Regions from separate parts of the Syntrophotalea acetylenivorans genome, predicted to be linked through region 2. Evidence: riboswitches for the same ligand, from Rfam matches in the RefSeq annotation. Region 2 holds a riboswitch; the other holds the start of a gene.
What was found. Region 2 has a riboswitch for thiamine pyrophosphate ahead of thiD (bifunctional hydroxymethylpyrimidine kinase/phosphomethylpyrimidine kinase). Riboswitches for the same ligand answer to the same signal wherever they lie in the genome.
Positions count from the first base shown of each region.

Region 1: another riboswitch for thiamine pyrophosphate. It lies ahead of thiF (sulfur carrier protein ThiS adenylyltransferase ThiF); the one in region 2 lies ahead of thiD (bifunctional hydroxymethylpyrimidine kinase/phosphomethylpyrimidine kinase).

Region 1 is NZ_CP015519.1:1,894,529-1,899,827, reverse strand. It holds gene thiH (2-iminoacetate synthase ThiH) at 1-148, opposite strand, end outside; gene A7E78_RS08730 (thiazole synthase) at 151-921, opposite strand; gene thiS (sulfur carrier protein ThiS) at 950-1,150, opposite strand; gene thiF (sulfur carrier protein ThiS adenylyltransferase ThiF) at 1,164-1,967, opposite strand; TPP riboswitch at 2,014-2,116, opposite strand; gene A7E78_RS08715 (FprA family A-type flavoprotein) at 2,299-3,483, opposite strand; gene rd (rubredoxin) at 3,721-3,879, opposite strand; gene rbr (rubrerythrin) at 4,028-4,567, opposite strand; gene A7E78_RS08700 (Fur family transcriptional regulator) at 4,665-5,132, opposite strand.
Region 2 is NZ_CP015519.1:3,076,976-3,082,274, forward strand. It holds gene thiC (phosphomethylpyrimidine synthase ThiC) at 1-1,252, opposite strand, end outside; gene thiD (bifunctional hydroxymethylpyrimidine kinase/phosphomethylpyrimidine kinase) at 1,327-2,781, opposite strand; TPP riboswitch at 2,867-2,971, opposite strand; gene alr (alanine racemase) at 3,186-4,319, shown strand; gene A7E78_RS14130 (ASKHA domain-containing protein) at 4,684-5,299, shown strand, end outside.

The sequences.
Region 1 (5,299 bases), 1.2 Mb from region 2:
CGGCGGCTGGTGATAGCAGCGCCGCCAGGTCCATCAGGCGCAGATGCTCGTTGGCCAGGGCCTGTTCGACCTGGGCGGGACCGGCAGCATCGATCAGCTGTTGCACCCGCTCTGGAGTCCATTGATTGAATTCGTTTAGAAAGGTCACGATCAATCTCGCAAAAAGCCGGTTAAGGGGCTGGAGGCTTCGGCCTGATCTTTGATAGCACCGAGACCGGCCAGGTAGGCCTCGCGTCCGGCCTCAACTCCTTTAGCGAATGCGGCCGCCATGCGGGCCGGATCGGGGGTGACGGCCAGGGCGGTGTTGACCAGTACGGCGTCGGCGCCCATCTCCATAGCCTCGGCGGCATGGGAGGGCGCGCCAAGACCGGCGTCGACCACCACCGGCACGATGGCCTGCTCGATGATAATGGCGATGCTGTCCCGGGTACGGACCCCCTTGTTGGTGCCGATGGGGGCGCCCAGAGGCATGACCGTCGCGGTGCCGACTTCCTGCAGGTGCTTGGCCAGCACCGGGTCGGCGTTGATATAGGGCAGCACGGTAAAGCCGTCTTTGACCAGGATCTCCGCCGCCTTAAGGGTTTCGATGGGGTCGGGCAGCAGGTAATAGGGATCGGGGGTCACTTCAAGCTTGACCCAGGGTTCGCAGCCGGCGGCCCGGGCCAGGCGCGCCAGACGCACCGCTTCTTCGGCGTCTCGGGCGCCGCTGGTGTTGGGCAGCAGCAGAAACCTGTCGCGGTCGATGTGGGCCAGCAGATCGTCATCGGGCTTGTCGATATCGACGCGACGCAGGGCGACGGTGACGATATCGCTGCCGGAGGCGTTCAGAGCCGCGGCCATCAGTTCATTTGAGGCGAATTTTCCGGTCCCGACCATCAGACGGGAGGCGAAGCTGCGGCCGGCGATTGTCAATTTGTCCATAATTTCCTCGATAATTTCTCTAAAATGCTCAGCCGCCGCCGACGAAACGGACGATCTCCAGTTCATCGCCATCGCGCAGGGGAGTTTGTTCAAAGTTGTCGCGGGGTACGATGTTTCGATTGAGTTCAACCGCCACCTGGCTGCAGGCAAGTTGCAGCTCCTGCAGCAGTTCGTGGATATTTGCGGCAGAACACGATTGTGGGCGGCCGTTTACGGTCAGGGTGATCATAATTGTTCCTCTATTACGGTTCTTCACCCAGCAACAGACGCAACACAGCGTTGGCCTGATGATGGGCGGCGACACCGACCCGCGGTGCCATCAGGCCGGTACCGGGGGCCGCGGCAGTTTCGCCGTCACCAACCAGATAGAGATTGCCAGCTGCGCGCCGGGTAACAATGTTGTTGGACGGGCCAAACCCTGCCATCCCGGAGCCGGCCACCAGTGGCTTACCGGGACATTGGCTGAGAAAGGTTTCGACCAGCATGGCTTTCTGCTCGGCGGCATCGAAGGCCTCGACCTGTACATCGACCTCGCTGAACAACTCTGAAACGTTTTCTGGGGTCAGACGCAGGACGTGGGCCTCCACCGTCACGTAAGGATTGATACGGGCCAGGGTGTCTTTGAGGGCATGGGCCTTGGGCTGTCCAAGCTGGTCGACAAAATATTGCTGGCGGTTGAGATTGGACGGTTCGACGACATCGAAGTCCACCAGAATCAAGCGGCCGATACCGCTGCGGGCCAGTGCCACCGCTATCGGCGAACCGAGTCCGCCGAGACCGGCGATGCCGACCGTGGCTTGTTTTAGACGCTTATGGACTCCGGGACTATGGCGAGCTACGAGTTGCGCTTCGAGTTCTTTAGCGGTTGGGATACGGCCGCGCTCAATAAAGACCAGAATATCGCCTTCGGCTAATAGCGGATCACCCGACTCGGCATGACCGTTTCGGATCAGCACATCCGCGTTGGGTTGAACCCGGTCCCGCAATTGGTGCAAGCGTGTGTCGGGCGTAATTTCCAGTGGTTGTTCGTTGAGTACTATTTGCATAATAATAAGAAAAGGTCGCGCATGGCGACCTTGACCGAAGAAAACCCCGGAGTTCGCGCCGCTTCCCTCCGCCGGAATGACCCGGATCAGGTTCAAAGGGTTGCCCGCTGTGGCCGGGCTCTCAGTTAGAAACTCCCCTAGGGCGTTGCATGGATTTTTGATTGTCGCGCCGCTACATTCGAACAGCACCAACGCTCTTTAAAAGTATCAACAGGGCCCGTTGGAGTCAAGGGGTCGCTTAGGTCGGTTGCATAAGCAAGAAGGCCGCACCCAAACAGGAGCGGCCTTCTTGTCGTTACATGGAAAACCCGACAGCCTCCGAGACAAGTATTTACTTCATTGCCTGGGCGATGCGGCGGCCGAATTCATAGCAGCTCTCGCATCCTTCCTGGTCTGGAACGTATTGTACTCGCAGCGGGTCTTCAACCATTTCCAGGTCCATGCCGGCCAATTGTTCGGCCACCAGCTTGGGGGCTTCGCCGCTCCAGCCGTAGGAGCCAAAGGCGGCTGCCTGCTTGTTCTTGGGCTTGAGCCCCTTGAGGTAGGTTAAAAAGTCGGCCACGGTCGGAAATAGCCCGTTGTTAAGTGTCGGAGAGCCGACCACGATAGCTTTGGCATCGAAGGCTTCGGTGACCACATCGCTGCGATGACAATGGCGCAGATTCATCGGTTTCGCCACCATGCCTTCGGCGGTCAGTCCGGCAACAATTTCATCGGCCATTGCCTCGGTGCTGTGCCACATGCTGTCGTAGATCACCAGGGCTTTGTTCTGTTGCGGTTGCAGTTCGCACCATTCGGCATAGGTTTCTACGATTTTCGCCGGATTGTCGCGCCAGAGAATACCGTGGTCGGGGCAGATCATTTCGATGGGCAGGTTGAGCCCGTTCAACTTGGTCAGTAATCCTTTGATCATCGGCGCAAAAAGCCAAAGGATGTTGGCGAAATATTTCTTGGCGTGGGGCATGATCGCCTCGCCGATCTGGTCATCGAAGTGCTCTGGGCCAGCATAGTGCTGGCCGAATGCGTCGCTGGAAAAGAGGATCTTGTCCTCTTTGAGATAGCTGAACATGCTGTCCGGCCAATGAATCATGCGGGTTTCGAAAAACTGCAGGGTGCGTTTGCCAAGAGACAACTCTTCACCGTCGGCAACCGCGCGAAAGTTGATCTTGTTTCCGAAATGGGCGGAGAGGTTTTTCAGGCCCATCTTCGAGCAGTAAACCGGTGTGTCTTTGCCGATTCTATGTACGACGCGGGGCAGGGCCCCGGAGTGGTCCATTTCGGTGTGGTTGCTGATGATATAGTCAATCTTTTTCGGATCGATCACCGAAGCGATTTTCTCCATCATCTGCTCGGTGAATTCTTCTTTCACCGTGTCGATCAGGGTAATTTTTTCGTCGATAATCAAAAAGGCATTGTAGGTAGAGCCCTTGTCCGTAGAGTAACCATGAAAATCACGGACATTCCAATCGGTGGCACCGACGTCATAAATGCCTTCGGCGATTTGTAGCGCTTTCATTGCGAGTCCTTTCCAGAGCCGCGAAACGGATGGCGTCGCAAAAAGTCCGCCCTACTGCGATGCGGCATTTTTTCAGGACCTCGACATACTAGATGTATGCCTTCACCCCTGAAAAAATACCAAGCCTTGTAGGACGAAATTTTTGCTTAGCCAGCCTGCGAGTTTTTACGAATGTATCAAAACGGATTCGGCCCCTGCGTTCCGTTAAGGATCCGCAGGGGCCGAACTGAATCTGAGTTATTCTTTATCGAATTGGTCTTTGGGGGCGCTGCAAATGGGACAAACCCAGTCCTCGGGGATGTCGGCGAAGGCGGTCCCGGGCGCAATGTCGTTGTCGGGGTCACCTACTTCAGGATCGTAAACATAGCCACAAACTAGGCAAACATACTTGTCCATGGGGTTCTCCTTTTTAATGGTGAGATTCGATCTTCGTTAACCGTTGCTATCATAAACGATTATTCAATGTTTTCCAACGCTTGTTTTGCAGCAGGGCGAGCCGACTGCGTCGGTCCGCCCTGCTGGAGTTGATCGCATAAAACAGCGATTAGAAATTAGTTTTGGTGATCTCAAAGAAGGCCTGGGGATGTTTGCACACTGCGCAAAGCTCAGCTGCCTTGCCCGTGTCGATCAGGTGGTGACCACAGTTGCGGCATTCCCAGGAAGTCGGTTCCGGTTTGGCGAATACGGTGCCGGCCTCGACGGCTTCGAGCAGTTTCTGGTAGCGTTCCTGGTGGGCTTTCTCAATGGCGCCAATGCCCTCGAACATGATGGCCAACTGAACAAAGCCTTCTTCGCGGGCTTCTTTGGCCATGCGAGGGTACATTTCGGTCCATTCCTCGTGTTCGCCGGCAGCCGCTTCTTTAAGATTTGCAATGGTGTCGCCGATGCCTTCCAGGGCTTTCAGGTGCAGCTTGGCATGGGCTTTTTCCTGGTTGGCTGTTTCTTCGAACAGGGCGGCGATCTGCTGATAACCTTCTTTTTTGGCGACAGCCGCGAAGTAGGTGTACTTGTTGCGTGCCTGAGATTCGCCGGCAAAGGCTTCCAAAAGATTCTGCTCGGTTTTGCTCCCTTTTAATTCTGCCATGGTCGTTCCTCCTAAGTTGAATGGATGGTTGGTCAAACAAGTTCATTCGGGCAATAAAGTCTGCCCACCTGTAAAAATCGGCTGTGTCGATGTTGACTTATTGGGATGATTGTTTGCTGCTGTGTTGGCAGCGGGGACAAAGTCCGCTAAAAGTGATGGAGTAATCGTAAAGCCGAAAACCCGAAGGGTGGTTTTCAGGGAAACTCGGCAGATTGAAACCAGAAACGGGCAAGTCGGCCACTGCACCACACTGAACGCAGCTTACATGGTGGTGGCGACTGGTGTCGGCGTCGAAGCGTGCTTTGGCTTGCGGGCTGCTTATCTTGACCACCAGGCCGACCCGGACAAAGGTTTCCAGGATTCGATAGATTGTCGTTCTAGACAATCCATGAATATTTTCTTTGAGATCATCAAAGAGCTGGTCAGCCGTAGGGTGATCTGTGCGTTGACTCAGTGCATGGAGCAGTGCCCGCCGCTGGTGGGTCAGGCTGAGTCCCCGGTCACGGCAGATAGCCTCCATCTGCTGAACTTTTTCGTTATTGATGCTTGGATTGTTTTCGGCCATGTGTGGGAATATATTCCAGATGGTACTTTGTGTCAATTAGTTTCTTTGCATTTAATTTTACAAGCGCAAAAGAGGTTGCTTGTTTGAGAGTGGATGGGTTCCAAGCATTCTGTTGCTTTGGATGGGTGGGTCGGTTATTACTAGTAAGCGATTGTTTTGATAAATAC
Region 2 (5,299 bases):
AGAACTCGCCGCACATGGTGCAGGCGCCGTGTTCCTCGTCGACCCCCGATTCGCCCCGTCTCTTTCGGGCAAGTTCCGGGTCTATGGCCAGGCAGTATTGGGTTTCCCAGTCGAGGGCCTTGCGCGCTTTGCTCATGGCGATATCTTTTTCCATGGCTCCGGGCAGGCCTTTGACGATGTCGGCGGCGTGGGCGGCGACGCGGGTGGCCATCACACCTTCGTGCACATCTTTGACGTTGGGCAGACAGAGGTGCTCGCTGGGGGTGACGTAGCAAAGGAAGTCGGCCCCGGCGCTGGCGGCAATGGCGCCACCGATGGCACAGGTGATGTGATCGTAACCGGGGGCGATATCGGTGACCAGCGGGCCGAGTACGTAGAAGGGCGCGCCGTGGCAGAGCCGTTTTTGCAGCTGGATGTTGGCCTCGATCTGGTTAAGGGGCACGTGACCGGGGCCTTCGATCATGACCTGGATGCCGGCGTCCCAGGCGCGCTGGGTGAGCTCACCAAGGATGATCAGTTCGTGGATCTGTGCCCGGTCGGTGGCGTCGGCCAGACATCCGGGACGGAAACCATCGCCGAGGGACAGGGTGGCGTCGTAGGGCTTAACCAGTTCCAGCAGGCGGTCGTAGTGTTCGAAAAGGGGGTTTTCAGCATCGTTGTGGGCCATCCAGGCTACGGTGAAAGAACCGCCTCTGGAGACTACCTCCATGATCCGGCCTTCGTTGTCCATACGCTCGACGGTGGCGCGGGTTACGCCGCAGTGCACGGTGATGAAATCGACGCCGTCATCGAGATGTTTCTTGATGCCGTCAAAGATTTCATCGACGCTCATATCGACAATGGCCTTGCCTTTTTTTACCACCGTGTCGCAGGCGGCCTGATAGAGGGGCACACTGCCGATGCAGGCCTGGGTCTCGGCGATGATGGCGTGGCGGATTTCATCAATGGGTCCGCCGGTGGACAGGTCCATGATGGCGTCGGCCCCGGCAGCTACCGCGACTCGGGCTTTTTCCAGTTCCTTGTCGATGCTGGTGTCGTCCTTGCTGGTACCGATATTGGCATTGACCCGGGTTGGCAGGCCCTTGCCCACGGCCAGCGGCAGGCCGTTGGTGTGCCTGTTGTTATGGCAGACGATGGCCGTGCCTTCGGCGATCCGTTGGCGCAGGATTTCCGCATCGATACCGGCAGCCTCGGCAGCCTGTTGCATTTTATCGGAGACGATGCCCTGGCGGGCGAGTTCGAGCTGGGTCATTAGTCTACCTTTCAGATCTCTTACATGTAAGTTTTTGCGAACGCTTCATAAATCTCAGGGTTGATAAAGAGGATTCATTGCTCAGTTCGATCAATTGTTCTCATCAGCTTTTGCGCTGCGGCAAAGTGATTGACCGGCCCGTGGCCGGCACCGAGATCGGGGGCGGTGCGGATCGCCTCGGTGATAAATTCTTTGGCCAGGGTGACCGCCTGCGGCAGAGGGTGACCGCTTGCCAGCAGGGCGGCGATGGCGGCTGAACTTGTGCAGCCGGTGCCGTGGGTATTGCGACAGTCGATGCGTTTAGCCGGCAGACGGTACAGGGTCTCACCGTCCAGCAGCAGATCGATGGCTTCCCCCTCGAGATGGCCGCCTTTGAGCAGCACGTTGCGCGCCCCGAGCTGCTGCAGCCGTCGCCCGGCCTTTTCCATGTCTGCTTCGTTATACACCGGCAGGCCGGTTAGCTCGGCGGCTTCCGGCAGATTGGGGGTGAGCAGATAGGTTTGGGGCAGCAACTGGTTGCGGCAGGCTTCGACGGCTTCCTGTCTAAGGAGCGGGGCGCCGCCCTTGGCGATCATTACCGGATCGACCATTGCCAGTAGACCGTGCTGTTTTAGGCGGTCGGCGACCAGGCGAACGATGCCGGCGTCGAGGAGCATACCGGTTTTAATCACCTCCGGGGCGAGATCGTCCAACACCGCTGCCAACTGTTCGTCGACAAAGTCGACAGGCACCGGGTGAATGCCCCGTACCCCGCAGGTGTTCTGGGCGGTCAGGGCGGTGATGACGCTCATGCCGTAGCTGCCCAGCAGGGTGATGGTTTTCAGGTCGGCCTGGATGCCGGCCCCGCCGCCGCTGTCGGAACCGGCCACGGTCAGCACCCGGCCATGGGGGACAGGTTGACGTCGGTTGAACTGCAGGGCGATTTCACGGGCCGCAAGGGCCGGCGCGGGGTCGGCCATAACGGCTGATATCAGGGCGATAGAATCAGCACCGGCTTCGATTACTTCGCCGACCCGATCGCGGTTGATGCCTCCGATAGCTACCAGAGGTACGTCGATGGCTTGGCGAATGGCACGCAAGGTATCGAGGCCGATATGCACCGCATCGCTTTTGCTTCCGGTCGGATAGATGCTGCCGACAGCCACGTAGTCGGCCCCGGCTTCTTGTGAAGCGACCGCCTGCTCAACGGTACGGTTCGAGGTGCCGATAATTTTATCCGGACCGAGTAAAGTGCGGGCCGCAGCGACAGCCATATCCTGCTGGCCGAGGTGCACGCCGTCGGCCTGACAGTCCATGGCCAGATGCGGATCGTCATTGATAATGAACAGGGCTCCGGCCTGTCGGCACAGGTCGGCCAGTTGTTTGGCCTCGCTTTGTATTTCGGCGGCAGAGCGGTCCTTGGCCCGGTACTGAACGATGGCCGTCCCACCTTGCAGGGCCGCGCGTACCTTGGTGAAGAGCTGTTCACCTCGCGCGCCATCGGTAATGAGATAAAGGCCGGTCAGTTTGTCTGTTTTACTGTCATTCATGGCCAGAAGTCTTTCGGTCCTTGCCGTTGGGCAAAATAAAAACGCCACGGTCGGTTGCGGGACACGTGACGATAGAAACGGTAATCGGCTCTAGTCACCGCTTCCCTCCGCCGGTATGACCCGGATCAGGTTCTAAGGGTCGCTCCGCCCTTGACGGAACTCTCAGTATGATACACCCCTAGCGGTCTGTCGATGCTGACATTGTATAGTATCTTTCCGGCGTACGGTAATTTTTGTCACCGCTGTCGGTAGCCGTGACTCTATCGGAAGGGGGTCGATTCTGTCAAGGCGAGGGGGCGGTAGTGACGACATTTGTCCTTTACAGCCTTCCAGCGGCGTACTAAAATTTCCTACTTCATTTTCCGCTCCATACATCTGTTTGCTCCAACACGGAATTCGCCACCATGCACCATTGCCAGGGACATCGCCCCACCTACGTTGAAATTGATCTTGCCGCCTTGCAGCACAATTTTCGCCAGGCCCGTCACCAGGCCGGCGACGGCTGCGCGTTGCTAGCGGTGGTCAAGGCCGATGCTTATGGTCACGGTGCCGATCGCATCGCCCCGGCTTTGCAGCAGGCCGGGGCCGACCTGTTCGGGGTGGCGATGGTCGAAGAGGGGGTGGAATTACGCCGGGTTGGAGTCAATCGCCCGATCCTGGTGCTGGGTGGAGTTTATCCAGGCCAGGAGCCGGATATACTGGCCAATCAACTGGTGCCAGTGATTTTCGATCTGGAGACCGCGTACCGTCTCAACACCCTTGCTTTGGCCGAAGGCCGGAAACTTTCCTACCATCTCAAGGTCGATAGCGGCATGGGGAGGCTCGGTTTTCGTGCTGAGGAATTACCGGCAACCCTGACGGCATTGGCCGCGTTACCGGGATTGGCTATGGATGGTCTGATCTCCCACCTTGCCGTGGCGGACGACCCGACCCATCCCTTAACAGCTGAGCAGGTCCGTCTGTTTCGCGAGGCCCTTCGCCTGGTCCGCGCAGCCGGTTTTACTCCCAGGCACATTCATCTTAGCAACAGTGCCGCTCTGTTTTCCCAACAGTTCCCCGAGTGTAACCTGGTGCGGCCTGGTATCGTACTTTATGGTGGTCTTCCCGCTCCTGATTTTGCCGGGCGCCTCGACTTGCAGTCGGTGATGAGCTTTCGCACTGCGGTGGCCCAGCTTAAAGACATTCCGGCAGGAACCGGGGTTTCTTACGGTCACCGTTTCATCGCCGAACGCCCCACGAGGTTGGCGGCGATTCCGGTCGGCTATGCCGACGGCTACAGCAGGCATTTATCCAATGTGGGCGAAGTACTGATTCGCGGCCAGCGGGCGCCGGTGGCGGGGACTGTTTGCATGGACTGGACCTTGATCGACGTCACCGATATACCATGCGTTGAGGTTGGCGACGAGGTTACCCTGCTTGGGCGAGACAACGGCCAGGTGATTACTGCTGAAGAGTGGGCGCAACGGATTGATACCATCAATTATGAGGTCTTCTGCCAGATCAGTAAACGGGTGCCGCGGGTTTATCTGGGTGGTTGAAGTATAAAACACGTGCAAAGTGGGTTTTGTCCGGTTAGCAACTTGCCTTTTGAGATTGCTAATAGAAATGCTTAACCGCGGGGTTGCGTCCCCGCGCGACGCCTTACTCTTTTTGTTGCGCGGCAAAAGAGTAAGCAGAAAAGCGCGCCCCGGCTCCTGGTCCTGCGGGTCCCCTGCGCTTCGCAGACGTTTTGCGGGCGGAAAAAAACTCGCTGGCGCTCAAACAGTTTTCCCGCCTGTTTCGCAAAACGCCCACTTCGCTCCGGCGGCGTCACAGGGGAGGGAAGGGCAAAGAGAAGTAAGACGCCCGGCCGGACGGAACTGGCCGATTTATTCCAGTTTAGATCCAAAGAGGGGCAGTGCTGTGACAGATAAAGAGACATTATTGGCCCTCGATCTGGGCACCACCACCCTGGCCGGCCGACTCATCGACCGCCGTGGGCAAGTGATAGCCGAAGCGACCCTGCGCAATCCCCAGGCCTCGTTGGGGGCGGACATCGTTAGCCGGCTGGAACTGGCCTTGAAGGGGCAGGGAAAGCAGCTGCAAAAGCTGTTGGTTGAAGGTTTGGAACGCCTGATTGGCGAGTTGCTGCGGGCTGCCGGCGTGAACCGTGAGGACATCAGTTCCGCTGCTGCGGCGGGAAACGCCGGCATCAGTGTGCTGCTGCGATGCCTTCCGGTGGATAAAATCCTTTTCCCTCCCCATCGGCCGGAACAAAAGCAGGGACTGTATCTCTCGCCGGATCAGCTCGGCCTTGACCTTCCGGTGCCCCTCTACCTCTTCCCCCTGGTCACCGGCTATGTCGGCGGCGACCTTGTCGCTTTTCTGTTGGATCAGGCTCCTTACCGCAACAATACCCTCTATCTCGATATTGGAACCAATGGTGAATTGGCCCTGCATTCAAATGGACAATGGTGGACCACCTCGGTAGCTGCCGGCCCGGCCTTTGAGGGTGAAGGGATCGGCTGTGGCATGGCCG